2 linked regions of the Pueribacillus theae genome follow. The protein of the gene in region 2 interacts with the protein of the main gene of each other region in a pairwise test. Links are inferred from orthologs where the notes say so. Each region holds a gene or a part of one and is shown on either strand. Other genes may lie near its edges. The genes, in order: leuS and ligA.

Region 1 (5,245 bases), on a different replicon or contig from region 2:
GATGTATGCTTTTGCGTTGTTCACCGCGGTTGGCGCTTCGCCAAACCCTGTCGCGATAAGCTTTACTTTTCCGTCATATGTCACAACGTCGCCTGCCGCATAGATGCCCTTAATGTTTGTTTCCATTTTTGTATTCACGACAATTGAATTTCTCTCAATGTCAAGCCCCCAGTTTTTGATTGGGCCAAGTGAAGAGACAAATCCGTAGTTGACGATTAACGAATCAATTTCCACATGTTCTTCTTTGTCGCCTTTTACTTCTTTTAACAGAACGCCGCTTAACACCCCGCCGGAGCCTTTCAGTTCTCCAACCGCAAATGGCGTTCTTACGTTCACACTGGAATTCATCAACTGTTCAACACTGTGTTCGAGGGCCCTGAATTTATCCCGGCGGTGGACAATTGTTACTTCCTTTGCAATCGGTTCAAGCATTAAAGCCCAATCGACAGCAGAATCGCCGCCGCCAAGCACAACGACTTTCTTGCCTTTAAATGCACTTAAATCCTTTATGAAGTAATGTAAATTATTTCCTTCATATTGTTCGCTTCCTTCGATTTCAAGAAGCCTTGGCCTAAAGGCACCGACACCTGCGGTAATTAAAATCGTCTTTGAATAATGCTCTTCATTGTTGTTCGTTGTCAGTTTAAATGTATCATCAGCCAGTTTTTCCACCTGCTCCACCGACTGTTCCAAAACAATTGTCGGATGAAACTGCATCGCTTGTTCTTCCAAGTCATCAACAAGTTTTTGAGCTTTTACTTTTGGAAAACCAGCCACATCATAAATGTATTTTTCAGGATATAAAATCGACAGCTGCCCACCGAGCTGCGGTAAACTTTCAATAATCTTTACTTTCATTTGGCGCATGCCGCCATAGAAAGCCGCAAATAACCCTGTTGGGCCTCCGCCTATAATGGTAAGATCAAAGATTTCTTCGTTTGAGGGCATAACAACACCTCCAGGTTTGCCTCAATTAATTTGCAACGATATTTACCAACTTTCCTGGAACAGCGATTACTTTGCGAATCGTTTTTCCTTCGAGCTGTTTTTGAATCGTTTCATCTGCTTTCGCAATCTCTTCCATCTCCTCTTTTGCTGCAGAGGCAGGTATATTCAGTTTTGCTTTTATTTTCCCGTTTACTTGAACAACGATTTCGACTTCATCTTTCACGAGTTTTGTTTCATCATACGTAGGCCAAGTTTCATATGCAATCGTGTTCGCATGTCCAAGTTTTTCCCATAATTCCTCACTAATGTGCGGCGCAACAGGCGAAAGCATTTTAACGAATGCTTCCATATAGCCTTTCGGGAGAACTTCTTGTTTGTTCGCTTCATTTATAAACACCATGAGCTGTGAAATGGCAACATTGAAATGAAGCGCTTCATAGTCTTCTGTTACTTTCTTTACCGTTTGGTGATAGACAAGCTCCATTTCTTTAGAGCCCGTCTCGTCCTTAATCTTAGGATTAAGGCTGCCATCTTCGGTAACAAAGAGACGCCAGATTCGATCAAGGAACCGCCTTGAACCGTCAAGCCCATTTTCCGACCAGGCAATGGACGCATCAAGCGGCCCCATGAACATTTCGTAGAGGCGAAGCGTGTCAGCGCCATGGGAATTAATAATGTCATCAGGGTTTACAACATTCCCTTTCGACTTACTCATTTTCTCATTGTTCTCGCCCAAAATCATGCCTTGGTTAAAAAGTTTTTGAAACGGCTCTTTCGTTGGAACAACTCCTAGATCGTACAACACTTTATGCCAGAAGCGCGCATACAGCAAGTGAAGAACCGCATGCTCGGCACCTCCGATGTAAATATCGACTGGAAGCCATCTCTTTAACTTTTCAGAGTCGGCAAGCGCGTTATCGTTGTGCGGATCAATGAAACGCAAATAGTACCAACAGCTTCCCGCCCATTGCGGCATCGTATTCGTTTCTCTTTTTCCTTTCATCCCTGTTTCAGGATCTGTCACTTCAAGCCATTCTTTGGCATTCGCAAGCGGTGACTCGCCTGTACCCGAAGGCTTGATTTCGTTCATTTCAGGCAAACGAAGCGGAAGCTCCTCTTCTGGAACTGGTTTCATCGTACCGTCTTCAAGGTGAATAATCGGGATTGGTTCACCCCAATAGCGTTGGCGGCTGAACAGCCAATCACGCAAACGATAAGATACTTTTCTCGCACCTTTTCCATTTTCTTCGAGCCACGAGATCATTTTTTCGATGGCTTCCTGTTTCTTTAACCCATTGAGGAAATCAGAATTTACTAATATGCCGTCGCCAGCGTACGCTTCCTCATCAACGTTCCCGCCGGAAACAACTTCTTTAATCTCCAATCCAAACGTTTTCGCGAATTCCCAGTCGCGTTCATCATGGGCAGGCACCGCCATAATTGCACCCGTTCCATAGCCCATTAATACATAGTCTGCAATCCAAATCGGAAGCTTGTCGCCTGTGATCGGGTGAAGCGCATATGCGCCAGTGAATACGCCTGTTTTTTCTTTTGAAAGCTCTGTTCTTTCCAAGTCGCTTTTGCTCTCGATTTCTTTTTGATAGGCCTCGACTTTTCCTTGCTGTTCTTCTGTTGTAATTTCTTTTACGAGCGGATGTTCAGGCGACAGTACACAATACGTAGCGCCAAAAAGCGTGTCAGGCCTTGTCGTAAACACAGTAAATGATTCATCGTGGCCGTCAATTTGAAAATGAACTTCAGCGCCTTCTGAACGGCCGATCCAATTGCGCTGCATTTCTTTAATGCTTTCAGGCCAGTCCAGCTCTTCCAAATCTTCAAGCAGCCTGTCGGCATAAGCCGTGATTTTGAGCATCCATTGCTTCATTGGCTTACGGATAACCGGGTGGCCGCCGCGCTCACTTTTGCCATCGATTACTTCTTCGTTGGCAAGCACCGTGCCTAAAGCAGGGCACCAGTTGACAGGAACTTCATCAACATAGGCCAATCCTTTTTTGTAAAGCTGCAAAAAAATCCATTGGGTCCATTTGTAATATTCAGGATCCGTCGTATTGATTTCCCGATCCCAATCATAGGAAAACCCGAGTGATTGAATTTGCCTCTTAAATGTTTCAATATTTTTATTTGTAAATTCACGCGGATTGTTTCCTGTATCAATGGCGTATTGCTCCGCCGGCAGTCCGAAAGCGTCCCACCCCATTGGATGAAGGACATTCCAACCTTGCATTCGTTTCATCCTGGAAAGGATGTCTGTCGCTGTGTAGCCTTCCGGGTGGCCGACGTGAAGGCCGGATCCCGACGGATATGGAAACATATCCAATGCATAGAATTTTGGTTTATCGCCTTCTTCTTCCGTTTTAAATGTTTTGTTTTCTTCCCAATACTTTTGCCATTTCGCTTCAATTGCCCGATGATCAAACGCCATCTATTTTCCTCCTTCTAGATCGCCACTTACAATATTACCACTATTGCTTTCTTCTCGTAAAAAACTCCCATCCCCAGCGTAGAACAAAAGGGATGAGAGCTCTCATTTCTCGTGTATCTCTTAATTTGACATTTAAAATCGCTCGTTCAAACCTTCATCGCGGAGAACATGAAGTGACTAGAGATTTCAAGAGTGAAAAACTTATCATTTTTTCTCATGATCACTTTTTATTACCATTGTATGAAAAATGTCGAGCGGATGTCAATCTGTGGCACTCAATCATCAATTAAAAACTCCCACCTCCTAAGGCGGGAGTGGTCTATTCATTTAAACTCGTACTCTGCGAGTCCTTCTTTTTGGAATATCGCTCATTTGATTGACAGAAACAACTTCTTCCACTTTTTTCTCCGGTTGTTTCCAATATTTTTCATTGCCTGGCAGATCGTCAAACCAAGCCGCATCTTTAGGACAGTCCAAAATCATAAAGTCCCCGTAATTTCCGTCCCTCGCCTGATGGAACTTTAAATAGGCTTTTCCTTTCTCAATGGCTAGGATTTCAATTTTTCCGGAAGTATGGCTCATCGACAGGCGGACCCGTTTTCCAAGCCCGGACGTTTTTGCTTTTGCTTCTTCAACAAGATGATAGACTTCTTCCAACGTTAATACAAAATCTTCATTTCCCCGAACCGGACGATTAACGAAGAAGTAATACGGTGTTACTCCAGCCCAGGAAAGCTTATCCAATAACTCTCCCAATACATCAGAGTCATCGTTGATTCCTTTTAATACCGGCGTTTGATTCACGACGATAGCCCCGGCATTGTGAAGGGCCTCAAATCCTTTTCTGGCCTCTTCCGTTATTTCCCTTGGATGATTCACATGCGCCATAATATAGATGCGCTTTTCTGGAGTGGAATACTTGCGGATTACATTGAGAAGCTCTTCATCTTCATAAATTCTCATCGGATTAAAGACAGGAAGCTTTGAACCAATGCGAATAATTTTCACATGATCGATTTCCCTCAGCCGGCCAAGAATCATGTCTAATTTCTTGGCTGCCAAAATGAGTGGATCGCCGCCCGTAAGCAACACGTTGTTGATTTCGGGATGCTCGCTTATATATTGCAAGCCTGGTTCCACATCCGACATCGCTTCTTTCACATCGTTTCGGAACAAGCGCTTCCTGAAACAATATCTGCAGTATGCCCCGCATACTTCCGAACAAATTAATAATGCCGTCGTTGTATATTTATGCTGACAACCTGGGACAACATAATTCGTATCCTCATCAGACGCATCCCATCTACCATATTCGGACAGTTCATTTTCATTAGGAATAACTAGTTTTCGAATCGGATCATGAGGGTCGTCCCAATCAATCAAATTCAAATAATAGTCATTTACACGAAAAACGAATTTGTCAGTTATCTGTTTCAGTTTCTCTCTTTCTTCTTCAGGAATTTGAGTGATTCTGTCAATACTTGTAATGTATTTTGGCTGCATTTGTAGATCTCCCACCCCTTCTTTTACTTACTATTTTTTCAACCATAACATAGTTAAGAAAAATTTTCTAATTTTTTGATAAAGTAAACTTGCCGATTGGCAAGCCTTATAAGGCGCAGACAGAGGCATAGTTGCACTTATACTTAAAACTTAAAATTTGCTGCTACGTCGATTTTCTGCCATGCTGGCAAATTTATGCTTTCTTAACGTACAAAAATGTCGTTTTTGAGAAAGAGAACGATTCGTGCTAAAATTTTACGTATTATGTAAGAAAAAGTGCAAATTCGCAACTTTTTCCCTTTAAGTGTGTGTAGTTCAAAAAGGAGGACAAAAAGAGCCGAGAAGTTCGAG
Region 2 (16,622 bases):
TTGCCTATGTCGGCATGACGCGTGCCGAGGAACAGCTTTTTCTTACAAATTGCAGAATGCGGACATTATTCGGTAGAACAAATATGAATCCGGTGTCGCGGTTCATTCAAGAAATACCGGAAGAATTTTTTGATGCGCCATTAGAGGAAACGAACGTTGTTCGCAATCAGCCTCCAACACATGTTCAAGTTTTAAGGAAATCCGGCGGCGAACAGCTTGATTGGAAAGTCGGAGACAAAGCAAAGCACAAAAAGTGGGGAATCGGTACAGTTGTGAGCGTAAAGGGGGTGGATGAGTCTCTTGAACTCGACATTGCGTTTCCAAGCCCAACAGGTATTAAACGCTTGCTGGCGAAATTTGCCCCAATCGAAAAAGCTAATTAAAAAAGAGGCCAAAAAATGAAGAGAAGACTAAATACCGAACTTGCATATGAATGGGGCTTCTCATTTTTGCAAACCTCTAACGGTAGGGTGGTAGCGCGATGAATAGACAAGAAGCGGAAAAGCAAATTCAAACATTACGAGAAATGTTAAACCAATATAATTACGAATATTATGTGCTTGATCAACCGTCGGTCCCTGATGCGGAATATGACCGGTTAATGAGAGAATTAATCGAACTTGAACAACGTTATCCTGAATTATTAACACCGAATTCCCCCACACAAAGAGTTGGAGGCAAGGCGCTTGATGCGTTTCGCAAAGTGGAGCATTCTGTTCCGATGCTTAGCCTCGCAAACGCGTTCAACGAACAAGAATTGAGAGATTTTGACAGAAGAGTACGGGATCGAATCGGTACTGATTTTTCTTACGTTTGTGAATTGAAAATTGATGGGCTTGCCGTTTCTTTAAGCTACGAAAACGGTGAATTTGTCCGGGGCTCCACACGTGGGGATGGCGTAATTGGGGAGGACATTACAAGCAACTTAAAGACAATCCGCTCCATCCCACTGACATTAAAAAAACCAGTCAATCTTGAAGCCCGCGGCGAAGTGTTTATGCCAAAGCAATCCTTTCAAACATTAAACGAAATCAGAGAGAAAAATGGTGAAGAACGTTTTGCAAATCCAAGAAACGCCGCTGCAGGCTCTTTGAGGCAGCTTGACCCAAAAATAGCCGCAAGCCGCAACCTAGATATTTTCCTTTATGGGATAGGAAAGCTCGAAGGGGAAGAGATCGATTCGCACAGCGACGGCCTTGATTTTCTCAAATCGCTTGGATTTAAAATAAATCCTGAATGGAAACGATGCAAAACCATTGATGAAGCAATTCGCTACATAGATGGCTGGTTCGAGAAACGTCCCGCTTTACACTATGAAATTGACGGAATCGTGATTAAAGTAGACTCGCTAAGCCAGCAGCAAAAACTAAGCACAACGGCAAAAAGCCCCCGCTGGGCCATCGCTTATAAATTCCCTGCTGAAGAAGTTGCCACAACATTAATCGACATTGAACTAAGTGTCGGGCGTACAGGTGTTGTTACGCCGATAGCGATTTTAGAACCTGTGACAGTTGCAGGAACGACTGTAAGGCGCGCTTCCCTTCATAACGAGGACTTCATTCGCGAAAAAGACATCCGCCTCGGCGACACAGTGATTATAAAAAAAGCGGGAGATATCATTCCGGAAATCATTCAAGTGATTCTCGACCGCCGTACAGGAGAAGAGCAGGAATTCAGGATGCCGGAATATTGCCCTGCATGTGGAAGTGAATTAGAAAGATTAGAGGGCGAAGTTGCACTGCGATGCTTAAGTCCGAAATGCCCGGCACAAATTCGCGAAGGACTTATCCATTTTGCGTCAAGAAATGCGATGAATATCGAGGGTCTCGGTGAAAAAGTCATTGAACAATTATTCAATGCTCATCTCGTTCATGATGTCGCCGATCTTTACAAGCTTCAAAAATCCGACTTATTGAAGCTTGAGCGGATGGGTGAGAAATCAACAGACAATCTTCTTAAGGCAATTGAACGTTCAAAGGAAAATTCATTGGAACGTTTATTATTTGGACTCGGGATTCGTTATGTTGGCTCAAAAGCAGCGAAGACGCTTGCCGAAGCTTTTCTTACAATGGATACACTCTCACAAAAAACAAAAGAAGAGCTGGAGATGGTTGATGAAATTGGCGAAAAGATGGCTGACTCCATCGAACGTTACTTTGAAAAGCCTGAAGTGCACGCGCTAATAAATGAGTTGAAAAAAGCTGGCGTGAATATGGAATATAAAGGCGCTATCCGTTCTTCAGAGCTTCAGAGCGATTCTATTTTTGCAGAAAAAACCGTTGTGTTAACAGGAAAACTTTCACACTTTACTCGGGAAGAAGCCAAATCGGAGATCGAAGCAAGAGGCGGGAATGTGACAAGTTCCGTCAGCAAAAACACAGATATTGTAGTAGCAGGGGAAGAAGCTGGTTCAAAATTGGCGAAAGCTGAACAACTTGGAATCCGGATTATGAATGAGGAAGAGTTCCAAGGACATTTAAAATAATTACCTCACCAAGGCGGTGCTGCGCTTTTTAATAATGTCCAGCTTCAGCGCCTAGCTCCTCAACGAAAATTTCTTCTTCAAGTGAGGCAACAAACAACGCCTCTTCTTCAGAAGAGCATTTTCTGTCGGAGCTAACGGCGCTTACGCTTTTCAATAGTTAGGGGAGAAATGGATGAAACGGATTTTACTGGCTTTAATTTGTTTGCTCGTTTTGCTTTCGGGCTGCTTGCCTGGTGCGCCTGATACCGGGCCTGAAAAAATTGCAAAAGACGGAGAAGATGAAAAAGTTGTCATTAGTGAAGATATTAACACGACAGAGCGTTATTATCGCAGCGTGATCCCTTACTCACCTGGTTCTTCACGCGGCTTTATTTTAAATGGGGTGGATAATCGCCTCGATATCGACGAGTTTGAAACGGGCCTCATGAGAATTTCGCAGGAAGTATTCGACCCGGATAAATATGTGCTTCAGGAAGGCCACATCTTATCTAAAGAGGATATTCAGTCATGGATTGATCGCCGCTCAGATAATAAAAAAGGCCTGAACCCGAAACTTGGTGTAGGTAAATCCGCCAGTGTAAAAGAAAAACTGGAAGCAAATAAAAAAAACCCGAAATATTTATCATTCGTCCTTGAACAAGATTATTTCGTACAAAAAAAGGACGACAATGTGGAGCTTGCCGGCATTTCAATTGGTATCTCACTTAACTCCATCTATTATTTTACTGTTACCGATAAAGAAGGCAAAATCCATTCAGGAACCGTCGATTTACGCAAAGATCAAGGTAAAGTGATTGCTGAAGGGAAAAAAATGGCACAGCAAATTGTTAACGATATTCGTGAAAAAAAGGACGCTAAAAACGTCCCGATTATGGTGGCTATTTACCAAGAAGAAGCACAGGAATCACTTATACCTGGCAGATTTGTAGCCTATACGAGTGTCGGAGGCGGGAAAACAAACATAGGCAATTGGGAAGACGTGAAGGAACGCTATTATTTGCTGCCATCATCTGAAGCAATGAAGGATCACCGCGGCGATGCGGAAAAGTTTGATAATTTTAAGTCGAAGGTAGAAGGCTTTTTTCCTAACTTCACAGGAGTCGTTGGAAGGGCATTTTATAAAGAAGGCGAGCTTCAAAGAATGACGATTGAAATCCCAATGCAGTTTTACGGGAAATCGGAAATCATCGCCTTTACACAATATGTTACGGGCCTAGTGACCTCGAATTTGTTTGAAGACATACCAATTGAAGTTTATATATCGTCAATGGGCCGACAAGAAGCGATTATTGTAAAAGATCCACACGAAAAAGAGCCGTTTGTTCACATTTATCGTTAGAAGCCCGCTTATTCAGGGCAGGGCAGCCTTGCCCCTGGCCCTTGCATCAACAAGAGTATGCTACCAAGCTGGCTTCTTTCGGACAAGTTGCGCAGTCGCAACCCTGTCCCTGCGTCTAATTAGCCATGCTCCGAAGCAGGCTTTCTCGGTATTAGTAGCCTAGAAAGTCATTCATCGGCCGCAGCCTTGCGGAAATCAGGCTTTTTTTGGTATGATCACTGTATTGTAAAGCGTTGGAGGTGAGAGGTTATGTCAAGAATTACAGAGGAACAGACACGGCATGTTGCAAATTTGGCACGTCTTAAATTAACCGATGAAGAAGTCGAATTGTTTACAAAACAATTGGATGACATTATTGCATATGCGGAACAACTAAATGAACTTTCCACAGAAGATGTGGAACCGACATCCCATGTTTTTGATTTGAAAAATGTAACGCGCGAGGACAGGGCGAGAGGCTGGATTAGCCGGGAAGAAGCTTTGGAAAACGCGCCTGATCATATGGATGGTCTCTTCAAAGTACCAGCGATTTTAGAGTAGGAGGAAAAGGGATGACGCTGTTTAATCACCGATTGACAGAAATACAAGATTTATTACATAAAAAAGAAATACAAGTAACAGATTTAGTGGCTGAATCGTATAAACAGATCGGCGAAACAGACAGCAAGATCCAAGCATTTGTCAATCTAAATGAAGAAAATGCGATGGAGACTGCGAAAAAACTCGACGCGAAAAATGATTCAGACAAAAAGGGAGCGCTATTCGGCCTTCCTATTGGATTAAAAGACAATATTATTACAAAAGGGTTTACAACAACCTGTGCAAGCAAAATGCTTGAAAACTTTCGGCCTCTTCACGATGCAACCGTTGTTGAAAAGCTGAATGAAGCAGACGCGGTACTGATCGGAAAACAAAACATGGACGAGTTTGCGATGGGTTCAACGACAGAGAACTCGGGATTTAAACAAACAAAGAACCCTTGGAATACGGATTATGTACCAGGCGGTTCAAGCGGCGGATCTGCTGCGGCGGTTGCTGCCGGACAAGTTTACTTCTCACTTGGCTCGGATACAGGTGGTTCGATCCGCCAGCCAGCCGCTTTTTGTGGTGTCGTCGGATTAAAGCCTACATACGGGCTCGTTTCAAGATTCGGCCTGGTTGCGTTTGCTTCATCGCTTGACCAAATCGGTACAATCACAAAATCTGTCGAAGACAATGCGTATCTTCTTCAGACAATTGCCGGCCATGACAAATGCGATGCAACGTCTGTCGATGTTGATCTTCCAAATTATGTGGCGTCGTTAACGGGAGATGTAAAAGGTTTAAAGATCGGCGTACCTAAAGAATACTTGGGCGAAGGCGTGGATGAAGCAGTAAAAGCAAGCATCAAGGAAGCACTAGAAACTTTGGAAAAAATGGGTGCCGTTTGGGAAGAAGTATCACTTCCGCACTCAAAATACGCAGTAGCAAGCTACTATTTACTTTCCTCATCTGAAGCTTCTGCAAACCTTGCCCGTTTTGACGGTGTACGCTACGGTTATCGTTCACCGAATGCGAAGAACTTAAACGATTTATATCTTGACTCAAGAAGCGAAGCCTTCGGCGATGAAGTGAAGCGCCGGATTATGCTTGGCACATTTGCGCTAAGCTCGGGCTATTATGACGCCTATTATAAAAAAGCCCAACAGGCGCGTACGCTTATTAAAGAGGACTTTGAAAATGTATTTGAAAAATATGATGTTATTATCGGGCCAACCTCGCCAACGACAGCATACAAGCTTGGTGAAGTCGTTGATGACCCGCTCAAAATGTATACGAGAGACATTTTAACAATCCCGGTCAATTTGGCTGGTGTTCCAGCGATTTCAGTACCATGCGGCTTTTCTGAAGGATTGCCAATCGGCCTTCAAATTATTGGAAAGCCATTTGATGAACAAACCGTCTATCGTGTGGCTCACGCTTATGAACAAGCGACAGAGCACCATAAAGCGAGACCGGTGCTGTGAAGGGGGCAGGAAAATGAAATACGAAACAGTTATTGGACTTGAAGTGCACGTCGAACTAAAAACGAATTCCAAAGTTTTTTGCGGTTGTTCTATTGAATTTGGAGCGCCTCCAAATACGAATGTCTGCCCAATTTGCCTTGGACATCCGGGTACATTGCCGGTCGTCAATTACACCGCGGTTGAATTTGCCATGAAAGCAGCAATGGCATTAAACATGCAAATCAATGAAAATACAACATTTGACCGGAAAAACTATTTTTATCCTGACAACCCGAAAGCTTACCAAATTTCTCAAGCGGACAGGCCAATTGGAGAGCACGGCTGGATTGAAATTGAAGTAAACGGCGAGAAAAAGAAAATCGGCATCACCCGCCTCCACCTAGAAGAAGATGCTGGAAAGCTCACACACGCAGAAGGCGAAGATTACTCGCTCGTTGATTTCAACCGCCAAGGCACACCGCTTATCGAGATTGTATCAGAGCCTGACCTTCGCTCGCCTGAAGAAGCTTATGCTTATCTCGAAAAGCTAAAGGCAATTATCCAATACACAGGCGTTTCCGATTGTAAAATGGAAGAAGGCTCGCTCCGCTGTGATGCGAACGTCTCCATCCGGCCTGTCGGGCAAAAAGAGTTCGGAACGAAAACAGAACTGAAAAACTTAAACTCCTTCGCCCACGTACGCAACGGCATCGCTTACGAAGAAATTCGCCAGGCGGAAGTGCTGGAAGATGGCGGAATCATTGAACAGGAAACGAGGCGCTACGATGAAGCGACGAAAAAAACCATCTTGATGCGTGTGAAAGAAGGAGCCGATGATTACCGTTACTTCCCTGAACCGGATCTCACACGGATTGAAATTGATGAAGAATGGAAAGAACGCATCCGCGCAGAAATTCCCGAACTGCCTGATGCAAGGCGCGAACGTTATGTGAAAGAAATCGGGCTTCCAGAATACGACGCGATGGTGCTCACACAGTCAAAAGACCTTTCCGACTACTTTGAACAAGTGATCGCGAAAAAAGCAAATCCGAAGCTTGCATCAAACTGGATGATGGGCGAAGTGTCCGCGTATTTAAATGCAGAACAAAAAGAGATCACCGACATTGCCATGACGCCGGAAGCACTCGCAAAATTAATCAAATTGATTGAAGACGGAACCATTTCTTCAAAAATCGCCAAAAAAGTCTTCAAAGACCTGATCGAAAAAGGCGGAGACCCTGAAACGATTGTGAAAGAAAAAGGATTGGTCCAAATTTCCGACGAAGGCGAGCTCCGCACCCTTGTCAATGAAATTTTGGATAACAACGAACAATCCATCCAGGATATCAAAAACGGAAAAGACCGCGCATTTGGATTCCTCGTTGGCCAAGCAATGAAAGCAACGAAAGGAAAAGCAAATCCGCAAATCATCAATAAGCTTTTAAAAGAAGAAGTTGAAAAGCGATAGATCGCCAAGGCAGATTTCTACAATACGAAATCTGCCTTTTTCTTGTAAATTAATTACATTATGACTATGTTAGCCGGTACGCTATTGGAATTACACTGATTGAAGTAATCGCTTATTAAATACTTGATTTACTTTATTCAACATTTCTTCATCTATCTTCATTCGTTCACCATACTTATCAAATAAAAGCAGGTCTTCAAAAGAGAATTGTATATTCACTTGTTTGTCGATATCTTCCCAATTGCTTTCTGTTTTTACATTGATTTTTCCATACTCTGTTTGGACTTTATAAATCGATTCTCCACCTAATTGTTCGGTCGTTAATACTTCACCACGAATATTGATGCCACGGCTTACACTAGTCGAAGTGGTGATTTCCACTTTTTCTGGACGAATTCCTAAGTAATATTCGTCAAATTCTAAAACATTAACAGGCGGAGAACCGATAAATTGCGCGACAAACAAGTTTGCGGGATCTGTATAGATTTCTTTCGGTGTCCCTTTTTGCATGATTTTTCCTTGATTCATGATGATGATAAATGAACCCATAGACATTGCTTCCACTTGATCGTGTGTAACATATAAAAACGTTGTTTGAAGTTTTTGATGTAATTCAATCAGTTCTTGCCGCATTTGATTTCTTAATTTCGCATCTAAGTTTGATAGCGGCTCATCCATTAAAAAAGCTTGTGGGCGTTTTACAATCGCACGTGCAAGAGCGACACGCTGTCTTTGACCACCTGAAAGCTGACCGGGGAGTTTTTTTGCGTGGTCTGTTAATTCCACCATATTTAAGACATCTGTTATCACTTTTTTTCGTTCGTTTTGCGGCATTTTTTTAATTTTTAATCCATATTCGATATTTTTATACACTGTCATATGGGGGTACAATGCATAGTTTTGAAAAACCATTGAAATGTCTCGATCCTTCGGTTCATTTTCGGTAATATCACGATCAGCTATATAAATGCGTCCGCTCGTTTCTTCTTCTAGCCCTGCAAGAATACGTAATAGAGTTGATTTACCACATCCAGAAGGACCTAGTAAAATAGTAAACGAACCATCTTCAATCTTAACATTAATATTTTTTAGTACCTCGTTTGGACCGAATGACTTACAAATATGGTCAAATGTAATGTTTCCCATTCTTTTTACCCCTTCTTTCTAATAAATTTTTTGCTATTTAATCCCGAATCGTACAAAAGAATCAATTACATGCTTTCGCAAAATAAAATAGATGATCAGAATAGGCAAACTCGAAATTGTTGTTGCAGCCATGAGTGATCCCCATAAATTCTCATCTGAATTGACAAATGCTCGAAGTCCAATTTGAATCGGTGCATTTTCCATTTGTGTTGTAATCAGCATTGGCCATAAATATTCGTTCCAACCGCTAATAAATAACAGAATTCCGAGCGATGCGATTGTCGATTTCATGTTTGGCAAAATAATCTTTGCAAGAATGCCAAAATCACTTTCTCCATCTAGTCTCGCGGCTTCTATTAAAGCAACTGGAAATGCTTTAAAACTTTGGTACATCGACATAATCGCAAAGGTAGATACCGCTAATGGGATCACAATTCCAAGCAATGTTTCGTTCAAACCGATTTGGTTAATTAACACATAGTTTGGAATCATAATGGCTTGAACCGGGATAAGCCATGATAAACTTAGAATGGTATAGATTAAAAAGCTACCTCTAAACTGCCATCTTACAAATGCGTAACCTGCTAATATACTTGTTCCTAATTGAAGGATGGTTAAGAGTGACGCAGTAATAAATGAATTGAGCATCATGCGAAAGATCGGCATTTCTGTAAAAGCATAGAGATAATTTTTAAACGTAGGACTAGCTGGAAAAAGGGAAGCTGTAAAGATTTCAGCTTCATTCTTAAACGAAGAAATCACCATCCAGTATAATGGAAAAATAGCAATGACAGACATGAGAATGAGTAAAACATGTTGTAAAAAAGTACTAGGTTTAAGCTTTCGAGTCAACAAGGCTGCACACTCCTTCTAGTTATCATAAAATGCGTATTTTTTCGAAAGCATGTTAAGAGCTAACGCAATGAAGGCGAAAACGATAAAGAACAATACAGCGGCAGCCGAACCCATCCCTACATCTAAATTTGAAAAGCCATATTTGTACATTTCGTAGTAAATGTTAGTTGAAGTTCCGAAAGGTCCCCCTGCTGTTAAAATATCGATATAAGCAAATGACCACTGACTAGAAAATAAGATGCTCATTGTAACCATAAAAAGAATCATAGGTGATAATAGAGGCAACGTAATATCTTTAAATTGTTGAAGCGTATTCGCTCCATCCAAGGAAACGGCCTCATAATAGTCTTTACTAATGCCTGTTAAAGCCGCAGAAAACATAATGGTACTAAATCCGATCATTTTCCATCCTGTAATCAGCAAAACAAGCCATTTTGCGAACAAAGGATCCGAGAAGAATGCAATGTTTTTTTCTATCACCCCGAGCTTTACTAACATAATGTTGACTAATCCGTTTGAAGGGTGAAACAACCAGCGCCAGATTGCTCCGACAGAGACAGGTGCCAAGATCAGTGGGATGAAAAAGAATGCACGATATACATTTTTCATTTTCCCTTTCATATTGTGAGTAGCAACAGCTAAAAATAGTGGAATAATAATGGAAAACGGAAGTAAACCAACAGTATAAAAGATTGTATTAGAAACAGAGATTCCAAAATCCTTACTACTGAATAAACGTACAAAGTTATCCCAACCAACAGGTACAGGGGTTGTCCCCGGTACCATACCCCATTGATAGAAAGCGAGATTGAAGGTTGAAAGCAACGGCCTATACATCCATATCCCTAACAATAGAAGGGCAGGCAAGAGATACAAATAGGCTTTTAATGTACCTTTTTTTCGTTTATTGACGGTTTTACTCTTACTGCCTAGAATCCCTTCAGGTAACGTTGTGCTCATATTATTCTCAATTGGTTTACTCATATATAATCCTTCCTATCCATGCTATTCTGTCTTTTTAATTTAGTAAGTCATTGATGGAATCTTCAGCCTCTGTTATCGTTTTTTCAATATCGGCATCAGTGGAAACGGCTTTTACAATCGCATCAGTAAAAATGGTAAAAGCTTCAGTCGCATAATTTCCAGGCCAAATCGTTGCAGGTCGAATGCGTTCTAATTGTTCAAGATTCACGCGATACAATGGGTTTTCGTCAACGAAACCTTTTAAATAGTTCGGGTCATCCGCTAAATCTGTACGTAATGGTAAGTAACCAATTTCAGAAGTGATAGTTGTATAGCCTTCATTCCCGGTTACATATTTAATAAATTCCCAAACGGCTGCATTTTTTTCTGGACTGTCAGGTCGAACAGCTAAAGCACTTCCGGAGTTTACAGGTACAGAAGGCTTGTCACTAAATTGAGGCAGTCCAACACCATATAATTCCCATCCGCCTGCTTTTGAAGCGTCTAGCATTCCGCTATGAAGGGCAGATGACGTGACGAGCATTCCTAGATTTCCCGCCATAAATTGCTCACTTGCTTCAGTAGTCGAACCGATTGCGTGCGCACCACTTTGATAGATATCTTTCCATATTTGAATGGCTTCAAATGTTTCTCCGTTTGCAAATACTGCTTCAGATCGATCTTCAGAAAGAATGTTAGCGCCATTACTAAAAAGCACACCATCTGTAATCCATCCGTTATCTGGAGGAAGGGCAAATCCGTCCTTTCCTGTCTCTTCTTTAATTTTCAGTGCATACTTCTTGATTTCTGTCCAGGTTTTCGGTGGATCGTTTGGATCTAGCCCCGCTTGTTCAAATAAATCGCCGTTTATAAAAACGATGGGGGTACTGAAAGTAAATGCTAAACCATACATTTTTCCGTCAATTCTTCCTAGATCTAAAGCATTTTCAGAAATTCCTACCAAATGTTCTTCCAGCTCATCTTTCGGAAACACATCTTCATACGCTTTAAAACCGAGTGTTATTTTGCCTGCATCTAAGGTAGGGAATGTATGTTGAACAACGTCCACTTGTTTACGAGCTGCAATATCTGCTTTATGTTGTTGATAATCTGAATCAGGCACTCCTTCAACGATAACGCCTTTTTCTTTGCCAACTGTATGATTAAAATCTGAAATAAGCTTTTCCATCCCTGGCTTCATGGACGGATACGTTAAGCTATAAGAATAAAACGTAATTTTTGTTGGGTTCTTAGGATCTAATGTTCCTAATTGTGCAGTTGTTCCTCCATTTGAACTACCTGAAGCTGCTTCTTCTGATTGAGGCATCGTGTTACATGCACTGAAGATGACCAAAAGCATTGCAATGAAAAAGGCTATAAATAGCCCCTTTCTTTTTTTAAATTGTTCCATAGTCATATTCCCTTCCTATCCAAAAATTTTTAAGAATGGAGTACTTTTTTCATTTCAATACTACTTAGTGTTGTCAATTCTTCAGGCATTCGCATTTGTCGAATATCGATTCCATTTTCATTGAGAGTACAAAGATTAAAGCCGACCTTGTTTGTTATATGCATATGTTCATCCGTTAACTCAACTCCAAAAGCCGTTCCTTCAGCAACTGATATACATATATTTTTAAATAATGAGATTTTATTTTGATGTGTATGACCACTTAAAACAGCCATGACATCTGTATTTTTTATTTTCGCCATCAGTTCATCTGAATTTTTTAAATGATGAATTCCGCTAAATTCTCCAACTTCTGGTGGATGATGAACAACGATAAATGTACCTTTTTCAGCTGGAGATTGAAGTATTTCTTCGAGCCAGGAAAGCTGCCTTGCATCTACCATACCGATGCCACTCTTATCATGACTAGAATCCAATACGACCATGCGATATCCTCGAATGGTTTTCTCGTAGAACAAGTTGTCTTGACAATTGAGGATATTTTCATAACCTTCCCAATAAGCTTCTGTTACATCATGATTTCCTAATGCAACATAAACCGGAAGTGTTGTGGTTTCTTCAATCAATTTCTTGAAGAAACGGTAATCTTCCACACCGCCTTCATGGACTAAATCTCCACTAATTAAGATAAAGTCTAATGAATCGCTCATTGCATTTGCATAGTTTAATACCTTTTTGAACTGATCCACCGGATTTTCATTTGGGCGGTCTAACACTTGATATAAACCGTCTTGTTTATTTTGAAGAATATGAGTATCTGTTACATGCAAGAATTTTAATTCAGTCATTTCATTTCACCTCAAGTTAGATTATTTTTCGAGACAATACTCTTGAATGGAGGCCCTGAACAATGGGGTAATTTTATGTTCTTTTTCAAGATACGTTTCAAAATTCCCATAATGTTTGATGATATTTTCATATGATGCTAGTAAATATCTTTCTTGAAGCAAGAACATTTTTCGAAATGCATCTAATTCTTTTTCTGCAAGGATTTCCGCTGCACGCTCAAAGATTTGTTGATGATATTCTTCTAAAGTTTCGTTTGAGAGCAAATAATCTTCCATCACGGTTTCTAAAGGGACATCAAGTGTTAACAAAATTAACATAGCACCAATTCCTGTACGATCTCTTCCCGCTGTACAATGGTGGATAAGAGGAAGATTCGCCTCTGGTTTTTTTAATAAATCCATTAAATGCTGGTAAGCTGGATTTCCAACTGGCAAATTGGTATAGACATTCAACAATGTATCTTCATCAAAAGATTTAAACTGGCCAGATTCAAATAATTGCTTCATTGACGTAACCATTCGCTCTTTTTTTTCATCATTTACAGATACGCGTTCATTAATCGCATCCCCAATCATTGGATCCGGCTTATGATTTGCCTCAAATTGGGTTCGATAATCAAAAATTCGGGCGATTTTAAGGCTTTTTAAATACAATTTATCTTTCTCCGTTAAATCGGTTAGTTCAGCCGCTCGAAAGAACAACCCTTTTTTCACGCGTCTTCCATCCGCTGTTTCTAATCCACCCATGTCACGGAAATTTACTGCCCCGTGCAGAGGGAGTACAGCGGATTCTTTTGTTTGAATGGTCATCAGTGAATCATCCTTTCGATCGAATTGATATTTTTTAAATGCTTCAATTTCCTACAGATGATCGAATGTATGCACCACCACTCTCCTTTGTTTTTTTGAATTTTTTACTCAAGACTAGCGTATCAGTAGATTGTTAATTGAATATATTCAAACTGTTAACCTTATGTAAAAAAGATGTAAAGGTGTATAATACATTTATATATTCAGTTATTCTGACAACCGATTAAGTCGAAGGGAGAGAGGTAGGAAGATGAAATTATCTAATTGGTTCGAAAAAGGAATGGATGCTGAAAGTTATATTGATTCAATGGAAACACATAAAGACAATTTACTTTCGATCTATAACCGTTTTAACGTTCGTGAAGAGGATTCCGATCTATTCAAGCGTCTAAAAGAGAAAAAAATTCGCGTTATCGTCCTCACAGAGGACTGGTGTGGGGATGCGATGTTAAACGTTCCAATCTTATTAAAAATAGCTGAAAAATCTAGTATGGATGTCCGGATGCTGCTCCGCGACAGCAATCTTGAATTAATGGATCAGTATTTAACGAACGGGACATCACGAGCGATCCCGATTTTTATTTTCATTGACAAGGAAGGTAATGAAAAAGCGGTTTGGGGGCCTCGGGCACCCAAAGTTCAAGCGTTCGTCGATGACGAGCGGGCAAAGCTTCCGCCGAAAGAAGATGAGCAGTTTGAAGAGAAGCAGAAAGCGATGTACAAAAACATGACAGCAACGTTCGCATCTGATGAAAATGTGTGGAATCAAGTATACGAAAGCATCATTGATAAACTAAAAACAGTCTAAAGATAGGAAGGGCTTAAGGCAAGTTCATTTGGCCATAAGCCTTTCTTTATTTACTGAAAATTTCTACAAACTCTGGTAAGATCTTTATAAACCAACATTGGGTGTTTTTGCTTCTATGCAAGGGGGAATTTTGTGTCTGTGCCTTTTTATAGTCTACTATTGGGTGGGATTATCGTCATTTTTGCTTCGGTTTTGCAGGTGATTACCGGTTTTGGCTTCGCGCTTGTCTCCATTCCGCTGCTTTTATATATTTTTCCCGGATATGAAGCGGTTTTTATTACCATGCTTTTGTCGTTAGCTGCTTTAGCTATTCAAACGAGAAACAATCGACATCTTGCCCGCTGGGATTTAATCTGGCGGCTGCTTATCGCCGGGCTGCCAGGAATTTTGATCGGGATTATGATTAGCGGGAGATTAAATGAGGCTTATTTAAAAGGGATCGTAGGCGCAGCTGTTTTAGGATACGTCATGATTCAATTGGCCAAAAATAGGCAAATCAACAAGGCCTCTAAAGAAACCTCAGCGGCACGGGAACCCGAAGGTTCGGTTGAAGAAACAGCGGAGGAACGTAAATTGCCTAGAGGGTTTTATATTGCTGGCTTTTTATCCGGCATTCTTACCGGGGCTGCAGGAATACCTGGTCCGCCGGTTGTGGCAGTGCTAATTCAAATCCTGCCAAAGGAAGCTTTTCGTGCGACAACCGTGCATTTTTTCTTAATTAATTATGCTTTTGCCGTCGTTGCGGCTTTTTGGATGTTGCCTTCCTTAGCCTCAATAAACTGGGGTAGTGTAGCAATCTTGGTAATCCCTTTATTCATCGGATATTTTCTCGGAAACTACATCCGGAAGTTTATTAATGAAACAACTTTTAAACGGCTTGTCTACGGTTTATTGATTGTAGTTGGAGTAACGTCGATTGGCCAAACATTTCTCCAGATCATTTAAACGCAAAAAAGCTGTTGAGTCTCGCTCAACAGCTCGTTTTTTAATCATCATCATGATCAATTTCTAATATCTTGCCTGTCATCGCATCAATATCTATGTTAACTTCACCATCTTTTGTTTGAATCTCAAGCTCATATACCCATTTCCCGTTATCGTGATCAAGCTCAGCTTCTTTTATGTCACCAGCCACTTCGTTTAAAGCAATTTCAGCGGCTTTGTCCATCGTAATTTTTGTATGCGGGGGTTTTTCATTTGCTGAATCATCATCGTAATCTTTTCTTTCCTTCTTTAAAACTTTGCCTGTTTCCGCGTCAATCTCAACTTCGAAACGTTCTTCTCCCTCGTTGAACTTCACTTCATACTCAGGCTTTCCATCATCATATTCAAAGTTAACATCAACATTGTCGCCTTTATACTCCTTTTCTACAATTTTCACAGCTTCTTCTTTTGATATTTTTGCCTGTTCATAAGCGGCGGAAGCTTTGTAGCCTGCAGTCCCTAACAAACTGACTCCAAGAACAGTAGAAAATGCGAGTATCATTGTTTTCTTTTTCATTTCATCTTCCCTCCTTGTGTTGATATTTACACTATAACTAACGAAAATGAGAATTCATGATGAGAAAGATTAGAATTTGATGAGAAATTTATGGTTTTTTAATAACAGTGATAAAATGTGTTTAAAAACAGCAAGACGAAACGGCAGGAGGGCAAAATGGCGAAAGAAAAGATTCTTATCGTTGAAGATGAAGAAAAAATTGCGCGGGTCATTAGCCTTGAACTGAATTATGAAGGGTATGAAACCGCAACAGCGAAAAACGGCAGAGAAGGGCTTGATATGCTTCAGGCACATCGCTGGGGTTTAGTGCTTCTAGATATTATGCTTCCTGAATTAAACGGCATTGAAGTGTTAAGAAGGATGCGCAGTTCGGGGGATTTGACACCTGTCATTCTACTGACGGCTAGGGATTCGCTACCTGATAAAGTGAGCGGACTTGACCAAGGGGCGAATGACTATATTACAAAGCCATTTAAAATCGAAGAATTGTTGGCGCGCATTCGGGCGATTCTCCGGACACATCGACAAATCAACCAAATGAAACAACAAGAACTCCTTACAATTGGCGACTTGACAGTCAATGAAAAAAGCCGTGAAGTAAATCGAAATGGGAAGCAAATTGAACTGACGCCCCGCGAATTTGATTTGCTTGTCTTTTTAATGAAGCATCCAAATCAAGTGCTGACAAGAGAGCAAATGTTATCCTCTGTGTGGGGCTTTGATTATGTTGGCGACACAAATGTCGTTGATGTGTATATCCGATATTTGCGACAGAAAGTTGAGAAGGGGGCCGAGACTTCCCTCATTCATACTGTTCGCGGAGTCGGCTATATGATGAAGGAGTAGTCAAACCGATGCATATTCGAAATGTAATCCAGCTATTTTCAACCGTTTTGCTTCTTATCCTGTTGCTCATTACGAATATTGCGGTTTATTTTTTATTTAAAAACCTAACGATCCAGAATGAAATGGAACGCAGCAGTCACCATACAACAGAAATCGC

Evidence for each region.
Region 1: the proteins of ligA (region 2) and leuS interact in binary tests that used the Escherichia coli proteins (3 or more experiments, as listed by UniProt). The link is inferred for Pueribacillus theae from one-to-one orthologs.

What each region holds. Positions count from the first base shown.
Region 1 is NZ_QCZG01000039.1:358-5,602, forward strand. Bases 683-3,739 are described here. They hold leuS (leucine--tRNA ligase), read right to left. Parts: upstream 3,392-3,739; coding sequence 974-3,391; downstream 683-973. Other genes in these bases: DCC39_RS15085 (NAD(P)/FAD-dependent oxidoreductase), read right to left, coding at 683-948; DCC39_RS15095 (KamA family radical SAM protein), read right to left, coding at 3,719-3,739. In the rest of the region: more of DCC39_RS15085, read right to left, coding at 1-682; more of DCC39_RS15095, read right to left, coding at 3,740-4,894.
Region 2 is NZ_QCZG01000023.1:20,899-37,520, forward strand. Bases 91-2,983 are described here. They hold ligA (NAD-dependent DNA ligase LigA), read left to right. Parts: upstream 91-481; coding sequence 482-2,485; downstream 2,486-2,983. Other genes in these bases: pcrA (DNA helicase PcrA), read left to right, coding at 91-383; DCC39_RS11500 (CamS family sex pheromone protein), read left to right, coding at 2,658-2,983. Also shown: more of pcrA, read left to right, coding at 1-90; more of DCC39_RS11500, read left to right, coding at 2,984-3,824; Asp-tRNA(Asn)/Glu-tRNA(Gln) amidotransferase subunit GatC, read left to right, coding at 4,074-4,364; Asp-tRNA(Asn)/Glu-tRNA(Gln) amidotransferase subunit GatA, read left to right, coding at 4,376-5,830; Asp-tRNA(Asn)/Glu-tRNA(Gln) amidotransferase subunit GatB, read left to right, coding at 5,844-7,277; DCC39_RS11520 (ABC transporter ATP-binding protein), read right to left, coding at 7,368-8,423; DCC39_RS11525 (carbohydrate ABC transporter permease), read right to left, coding at 8,457-9,278; DCC39_RS11530 (carbohydrate ABC transporter permease), read right to left, coding at 9,294-10,262; DCC39_RS11535 (ABC transporter substrate-binding protein), read right to left, coding at 10,297-11,652; DCC39_RS11540 (metallophosphoesterase family protein), read right to left, coding at 11,682-12,500; DCC39_RS11545 (tyrosine-protein phosphatase), read right to left, coding at 12,522-13,310; DCC39_RS11550 (thioredoxin family protein), read left to right, coding at 13,561-14,118; DCC39_RS11555 (sulfite exporter TauE/SafE family protein), read left to right, coding at 14,251-15,063; DCC39_RS11560 (PepSY domain-containing protein), read right to left, coding at 15,104-15,619; DCC39_RS11565 (response regulator transcription factor), read left to right, coding at 15,776-16,465; DCC39_RS11570 (sensor histidine kinase), read left to right, coding at 16,474-16,622. UniProt on the Escherichia coli protein: DNA ligase that catalyzes the formation of phosphodiester linkages between 5'-phosphoryl and 3'-hydroxyl groups in double-stranded DNA using NAD as a coenzyme and as the energy source for the reaction.